Regions from separate parts of the Lactobacillus sp. ESL0677 genome, predicted to be linked through region 2. Evidence: predicted binding sites of a transcription regulator. Region 2 holds the regulator's gene; the other holds the start of a gene.
What was found. Region 2 encodes NrdR, which represses ribonucleotide reductase genes. Its sites were predicted from a motif close to ACACNATATATNGTGT; they were not measured.
Positions count from the first base shown of each region.

Region 1: a site for NrdR is predicted at 1,044-1,059, ahead of pnuC (nicotinamide riboside transporter PnuC). Genes of this name have one in related genera too.

Region 1 is NZ_CP113946.1:1,145,871-1,150,066, reverse strand. Features, by position in the region: gene OZX76_RS05485 (hypothetical protein) at 1-175, opposite strand, end outside; tRNA gene OZX76_RS05480 (tRNA-Ser) at 762-851, opposite strand; gene pnuC (nicotinamide riboside transporter PnuC) at 1,078-1,791, shown strand; gene OZX76_RS05470 (serine hydrolase domain-containing protein) at 1,944-3,311, opposite strand; gene OZX76_RS05465 (oligopeptide ABC transporter substrate-binding protein) at 3,499-4,196, shown strand, end outside.
Region 2 is NZ_CP113946.1:1,386,958-1,391,153, forward strand. Features, by position in the region: gene dnaI (primosomal protein DnaI) at 1-495, opposite strand, end outside; gene OZX76_RS06725 (DnaD domain protein) at 504-1,853, opposite strand; gene nrdR (transcriptional regulator NrdR) at 1,846-2,325, opposite strand; gene coaE (dephospho-CoA kinase) at 2,312-2,926, opposite strand; gene mutM (bifunctional DNA-formamidopyrimidine glycosylase/DNA-(apurinic or apyrimidinic site) lyase) at 2,923-3,753, opposite strand; gene polA (DNA polymerase I) at 3,766-4,196, opposite strand, start outside.

The DNA of each region.
Region 1 (4,196 bases), 240 kb from region 2:
CCAAAATTATTTGGGAAATATAGGAGTTTAAATCAATAATATTAGGATGTTGTGCAATTATTGGTCCAATAAATGAAATTATAGCCGATAGATTACCAAATCTTGGAATATTTGATAATATTGTCTTACACCAATCAATTTTTTCTTCTTTATTTTTAATTCCACCATAATCCATTGACATGTCCTCACTAGCGTATTCAGTAGTAATTATATACCAAAAAACATTTTTAAAATTGTTTTTTGGTTAAATGTGATACATAAATCGAAAGAGATTCAAAAGAGATATTGTTGTCATAGCAGTGTTTATCAACTATTTTCAAACGAGTTTCAAATAAAAATACAACTTTTCGAATATAAATAATAGTGTGTTACAATATTTGCTAGAGAAAGGCGCATAAGGTACCTAATCTAAGTTAGCAGCTTAGTGTTTACATTGGCGGTAGGCTGTGGAAGTAATTAGCGCAGACGGGCTAAGTCCTTGATTAATTTCAAGGACTTTTTTCGTGTTATAATTTAATAGATCAAGTTCGGAAGGTTCTAGGAGTTAGACACCGAACTACAAACACCACCCGTTAATTCGAGTGGTATTTTTGTGTGTTAGATATATAAAAAGCAATCACCACTGTTGTAAAAAAGCGATAATCGTTTAAAATTCCACAGAAAAAGCACAGAATAAAAAACTTTTCATACAACCGTTAAAAAACGAAAATCCCTTTAAATCGGGATTTTCAAACACTATAAAACGTTAAAATACATAAAAAAGGAGAGTACAGGATTTGAACCTGCGCGCCAAGGAAAAACTTGGTTCGCCGGATTTCGAGTCCGGTGCATTACCACTCTGCCAACTCTCCACAACAAAGAATATTATACCCTATTGCCTCTTTTTTTCCAAATTAAATTTTAAAATTTTTATTCTAATTTTACCAGAGTCATAAGATTTATTTTCATCAAATTGCTCAAGTTCTCGTCCTGACTGGATTGCCACCATTTAAAAAATTGTATTTTAGTAAAAGCACATGATATGATAGGTAACATGTTTAAAAATACTAAATATTGTATCTGTAAGGAGAGAAAATAATGAAAATACAGCCAAATACTGATGTCTTCAGGCCTAAGTGGTATGTTGAGCAAATGCGCGGTTGGAGTTTTAAAACTTATTTGTTATTAATGCTGGGAATTGGGGTTATTATTGGCACTACAATTAGTTCTCCAATAAATACCATTTCGCTGGTAACAATGATTGCGGCAATTATGGGCTTTACTTGCACGCTGGCAATTACAAACGCTAAGCCATTAAACGGTATTTTGGGGCTGTTATCGGCGTTAATTTATATTGTGGTAGCAATTAATGCTCGTAATTATGCCGATGTTGTCTTGCAAGCATCATATATCTTTCTATTAGATTTGCCGGTTTTGTTACTGCCTGCGTGGGCAAAAGACGCAGAAAAACATATTCACGGGTTGAATGCATCTAAATGGCTGCTCACTTTGATTTTCTTTGCTGTTGTTACTGGTGCTCTTTACTTTATGGATACCAAGATTTTCATTAGCCCTCGGCCCTGGATTGACGCATTTGCGGGTTCAATTGGGATAACTGGTTCATTATTGTGTACTTTGCGTTTTCGCGAACAATATTACTTTTGGACGATTCAAGGAATTATGTCGATCATTCTGTGGGGTGTAACGGCTTTCCAAGGAGATGCTAACTTAACTTTGTTTATTACTTATATTTTGTACATGAGTAACGACTTACTTGCATTTACAGATAAAAATACTCATTGGTTCCACTAATTTATACTGCTATTAATACACGATTTCGATATTTATCGGAATCGTGTATTTTTTCTTTAATTATTGGCGATATGATTGAAAATCAATCATAAAAAAAGCCCTAACTTCGAAAAAAAGAGGGAAGTTAGGGCTAAATTAAAGCTTAAAAAATGCTATACCTTTTCAAACTCTGTTGGCAGCTTTAATGCTGGCTCGGTTAAAATTGTCAGAACATTATTGCCCAATGTAATTGGTAAAAGTTCATGCTCGTATAATCGTTCTTCAATAAACATATTACCTTGATTATTGATCATCACAGGATAACGCCATTTGCCTAAAGTAACCATCAAATTGTCATCTTCAGCGCTCAAAGTAACTAATCCATATCCTGGATTATGATAATCACCTAATTGGGCAGTATCTGCTTTAACATGATTCCATATAGTTCCTTTCACAGCATTAAGTTTCTTTTCTTTATTTGCAATCTTGGCTGTCATTATCTTTGATACTTTAGTCGTCCAATCAACTGTGTTGATACTTAATGCAGCGTCAATTGTTTGGTACGCTAATGCAAAAATTGCATCTGTAGAATCCATATTGGTTGTAAATACAAAAGCTAAGTCAAGGTCTGGTACAAATCCCAAGAATGAACAATAGCCAATGTATGAACCACTATGATAAAAATACTTGTGCCCATGATAATCTTCCATCATCATTCCTAAACCATAGGCAGCGAAGTTGGCACCACCATAAGCACGGTTGGGTAACATAATTGATTGTGGTAAATAACGCTGGGCTGTGACTTCGTTTTTAGTTGTTTTTTGCGTTTGCAGTTGAAATTTTGCCCAAGTAAGTAGGTTAGAAATGGTAGCTATCATGCTGCTAGCACCGCCAACCTTGCCTGGTGCAATAAATGGTACTTCTTTTGTCACATCTTTATCTCTAATATATGGTTTGGTGATTTTAGCAAATGGTGCTTCATGATGATTAATGTAAGTATCGTTCATTCCAAGTGGCTTAAGCAAATGCTCACGTTCATACGTACCATAATCTTCATCAATAACTTGTTCCATTACATAGGTTGTTACTGCAAAAATTAAATTGCTATATTGCATTTTTTGTCTCAATTCATGAGTAGGCTTTAAATAACCAACATGTTCTGCTTTTTCTCTTAAGGATAAGTCGTGCTCGTTCATATTGGTAAAACGCATTAAGTCATGTGCTGGCAAGCCACTTTGATGACTTAATGCATCTCGCCAAGTCAGATGTTCTTCAACATATTTATCAACCATTTTAAAATCTAGCCAAGACTTTTTTAAAGGCTCGTCCAAATTTATCTTACCTGCATCTGCAAGCTGACAAATTGCTGTTGCTAAAAATGTTTTCGAAATTGATGCTAGTGGGTACAAGCTGTCTTCTTTTGCGTCGCCGTATACATGACTAAAGTCTTCACCATGTTGATAAATGCCCACACCTAAACTTGGTAAGTGAAATTCTTTAATTACTTTTTCAGCAAAATTATTAATTTTTTCATTATCCATAATTAATCCTCTATCTCTCAATTATCATGAAGCCTAAAGATATATTTAGTATTAGCAATAGCTATTATTTTACCCTGATTAGCTGCAAAATGAAACATTTATTTCATAAATGTGGTGATTTTATGAAATATTTATGATATATTATTTAAATATGAAAATTGAATGTAGAAGCGAGTGATATATCATGATGAGCAAACAAAATGTATTTAAATCTATCGGAATTATAAGTCTTTCTGGTCTTGTCCTAGCGGGATGTGGCAAGAACAATGCCGGCAATGATGAAACCAAAACAGCATCTAAGTTCCCAATGTCAACTCCACAAAAAGCTAGCAAGCAGGGCGGCACAGTAAAGATAGGTCTTGAAACAGACACACCTTTTGCCGGAATATTTTCACAAGAATTATCTTCTGATGATATTGACTCCCAAGTTGCAGCTCCAGGTCTTGAAACACTATTTGATAGCGACGACCATTACAAAGTTACTGACAAGGGACCAGCTACTCTTAAATTAGATGTAAAAAAGAAAACGGCTACTATAACTATTAAAAAGGGAGTCAAATGGTCTGATGGTAAGCAAGTTGTCGCTAAAGACTATGAATATGCTTATGAAATTTTAGCTAATAAGGCTGCCAATTGTCCAAGATACAGTAGTCAGTTCGAGATTCTTAATGGGCTTAAAGCCTATCATGATGGTGAAGCCAAGACTATTTCAGGAATTGAAATGCCTGATGGTGATAATGGTAGAACTATTATTATGCACTTCAAGGAACTCAATCCTAGCATGTTCAATACTGGAAATCGCTATTTATGGGATGTGGCTGAACCGTATCACTATTTAAAGGATATACCTTTCTCCAAATTAAAATCTTCTGATAAAATTAGAAA
Region 2 (4,196 bases):
CTTACCAACGCCGAAACTTCCTGATAGATACAGCCCTTGCTCGTGAGGATTTTGGGAATAGCCAGCCAAAAACTTACCAATAGCTGCCAATGCTGGTCCACGTCCTGCAGCTGTATCATCCACTTGACTCAAGCGCACATCATGCAACGTTTCTGGCAAATTAATCAGGTGCAAATGCTTCTTAGTATTAGCGCGCAAGCTTTGTTCAATTTTGTTTTCATCGGGTACATAACGCAAATCAATTGCATGATCATTTAAGAACAGTTCTGGTCGATAACCCGCTGTTACGGGGTCTTGCTTGTGTTGTGCCAAGTAATATTCGTATAAATTCGACCAGCTCTTCTTGATCATTTCGGATGTAATTTGACCTTTGTGCTGGTTCAAAAACTGCTGCACATTTCTATCCGCCAAAACCTGTTGGTAAATTTGTGCCAAATTATGCTTTTTAGCAATTTCTGGATTTAAATTATTAATAATATCGCCGATTGATTGCATAATTTCACCTACTTCATGCCATTTTTATCTTCTAAATCCTTAAAGAACTTCTTCAAGTCAGCGGAAGAAACATTAGTGCTTTGCGTTGCCGTCTTTTTACTCCAGTCAGTCCCCTTTTCAACACGTTTAGGTTTTGTCGAATAACGGGGGTAATAACTCTTCTTTTGCTGACGTTTCTCCATATATTCCAAAGCCTGGCTCCCAGTCTTAACGCCATGCTGCAGCCAATCATGCAAGATCGTATTGGCCAAACGGTAAGACACAGACGGTCCACTATTCAAGCAGGCATACGTCAAAATATTGAGCAATTCCGCTGGAATATCCTTTTGGTTAAACAAATTATCTAGCACCTTATACTCACTAGCATCAACATAATCATGTTTATCGGTTTTTAAGCGATACAAAAACTGGGCCGGCGACTTAGTCTGCGCCAATTGTAAAATTCGCTGGTCACGCAAGCTCAAACTAGAATTATCCTGAATTGTCGCTTGTGGATCCTGCGTTTGCTGCAGATTTTTCCGCGTGCCCTCTGCGTGAATATTTTCCGCAATAGTTCGCTTAATTAACGGCATGTCAAGCTGATAACTGTCATGCAAACACGGCAAAGTTTCATCCACAAATTCCTGCTCTGACAAGCCATAAGTACGCATTATTCCCCGAATAGCCGGACGATTTTTATCAATTTCACTAGCTGCAATCTGGTAAATTTCAAACTGTTCTTTCATAAACTGCCAGTCAATTTGATCCTGCTCATTAACACTGGCTGTCGCAGCCTGCTTGACCTGATTTTCCTGTGCAGCTCGCTGAACATCAGACGACGGACTAATTGCTTCTTCATCTGGCAAGCGAAAGACATCCATAAATGAAGCAGAAACATCCTTAGCGGTTTGCACACCGTTAACCTGATTCTCACTACGCTTATTTTCTTGCGCAAATAAATGGCTTAATCGCTGAAAAGTTGTCACGCCAACTTTTTCTTTTAACAAACTTGCCAGTAATGCCGTCGCAAAAAACTCACTACTGTCAGGTACGCGGTTTAAAGAAAACAGCAGCACTTGCCCCATGATCTCATTCTTGATAATGCGGGTCTTAACCAATCCTACTGCTTCTAACTTATGCAGCGCCTGAAATAATTCTTTCAAACTGCAGTCAAGTTGCTCCTGCAGATGGTAAATACCCTTGCTATCTGACAAAATTGCGGCAGCATCGTAGTCTGCCATTAGCGTTAAATAAAGAGCAACCCCACTAGCACCAATTAGCGGCTGATAAAGCTTAATTAAAACTTGTAAATCTTGCGGAAAAACCGTCACGCGATTAATGATAAAAAAGGGCTGCTTGGGATTAGAAGTCTCAAACATCAGTAGTTCCCTTCTCCTCACGTTTAGCAATCATGTCTTCCATGGTCTTCATAAAACTGGACATATCTTTAAATTCTCGGTAAATGGAAGCAAAGCGAATGTAAGCAACATCGTCAATATCAGCCAGCTCATCCATCACAACTTGACCGATTTTCTTTGAAGAAATCTCACTAACGCCTTGTTTTCTTACCTTATTTTCAACATGGTCAACCAGTTGCTCAAACTGCGCGCTAGTAATCGGCCGCTTTTGACCGGCAGCCATCACACCATGCAAAATCTTTTTACGACTGAATGGCTCTCTTGTACCATCATTTTTAATAACTAACAACGGGGTCGTTTCAACACGTTCAAAAGTTGTAAAACGAAAGCCACAATTTTCACATTCACGTCTGCGTCTAATTGCCCGGTTTTCATCGCTGGGCCGAGAATCAATGACACGTGAGGCATTTTGCCGACAATTAGGACATTCCATTCTTCTCTCCTTTTAACTTAAGTAACAACTCAGCCAATTTGGCTTCTAATTCTTCTATTGTACCAGTATTTGTAACTACATAATCGGCCAACTTGATTTTTTGTGCAAGTGGCATCTGACTTTTAATCCGATTTAGTGCCGCTTGGCGCGTCAATTGATCACGCTGCATTAACCGCTCAATCTGCATGTCTTCGGGAATTGCAATTAGCAAAGTTTTATCGCAGTATTTTTGACCGCCTGATTCAAATAAGACCGGGGCATCAACAATGATTAACTGCTTGCCCGCTTGCTTATTTTGCGTAATTTTAGCCTGAATTGTTTGAAAAATCAATGGATGAGTAATTTTATTCAGGATTGCCAGCTGCTCAGGACTACTAAACACCACTTTGCCAAGCTGATGCCGATTAATTGTTTGGTCTGAATTTAAAAACTTTTTGCCAAAATATTGGATAACTTGCAGATAGCCAGCTTCACCAACATTTAAAATTTGATGAGCAATTAGGTCGCTGTCGATAATGGGCAGCCCCTTTTTTCTAAAAAAGGCATCTGCCGTACTTTTACCACTAGCAATACCACCAGTTAGGCCCAACACTAGTGTCATTTGTAGACCACCTGACACTTAGGACAAAAAGTAGTACCACGACCATTAACCTTGATTTTTTCGAGCAAATTGCCACAGCGCGCACACGGCTCCCCCTGATGACCATAGACTCGCAGCATCTTTTGAAAGCCACCGGTTTCGCCGTTAGCATCAAGATAAGTATGTACAGTAGTACCGTGTTTTGTAATCGCCAGTGCAATCAGCTCATTAATATTATCATGCAGCTCTGCCACTTTCTTTTTAGGAATTTTATTAGCGCTACTTAACGGGTGAATTTTGGTTTTCCACAAAACTTCATCGACATAAATATTACCTAAGCCCGCCACAATGGTCTGATCAAGCAAAGTGCTTTTAATATTTTTCTTCTTGCGACTAAGACCTGCTGCTAAAAATTCCGTTGTAAAGGCGGCAGAATTCGGCTCAAAGCCCAACTTGCTAATTCCAGTAACTACCCGTTCAGTTCCCGTTGCTACTAACTGCATCCGCCCAAATTTGCGCACGTCATTATAGCGTAGCGCCGTATCATCGGTGAAAGCAAACTGCACGTGATCATGTTTATCTTTAGGTGCAGCAACCATTGTCAGCCGATATTTACCTTCCATGCGCAAATGCGACACGATTGTCAGATCACCACTTAAGCGAATTAATAAATACTTGGCATAGCGATCAATCGTTAAAACCTGCTGTCCTGCAACTTGCTTAACAAATTCATCGGGATCACTAGCAATAATTTTGGGATACCACAGTGTTACCTGTTTGATTGTTTTTCCCTTAATTAAAGGAAGCAAGGTGCGGCGCACTGTCTCAACTTCTGGCATTTCTGGCATTAATCTATCTCCTTACTTTGCATCGTACCAATTATGGCCCCAACCTGAGTCAGCAATCAGCGGAATATCAAGTCGAACTGCAGACTGCATCACTTCTGGGACAATCTTCTTAATCGTTTCTAGTTCATCCTTAGGAACATCAAAAATCAACTCATCATGCACCTGCACCACCATCTTGGTCTTAAGGTGCAACTCGTCTAACTTTTGTTGCATGTTAATCATGGCAATCTTAATAATGTCGGCAGCTGACCCCTGAATTGGCGAATTAATCGCGGTTCTTTCCGCAAATGACCGCACATTAAAGTTCTTGGCATGAATGTCAGGCAAATAGCGCCGCCGGTGCATGATTGTTTCGGCGTAGCCTTTTTCACGTGCTTCCTGAACAGCCTTGTCCATATAATCGCGAATTTGCGGATATTGTTCAAAATAATTATCAATAAATT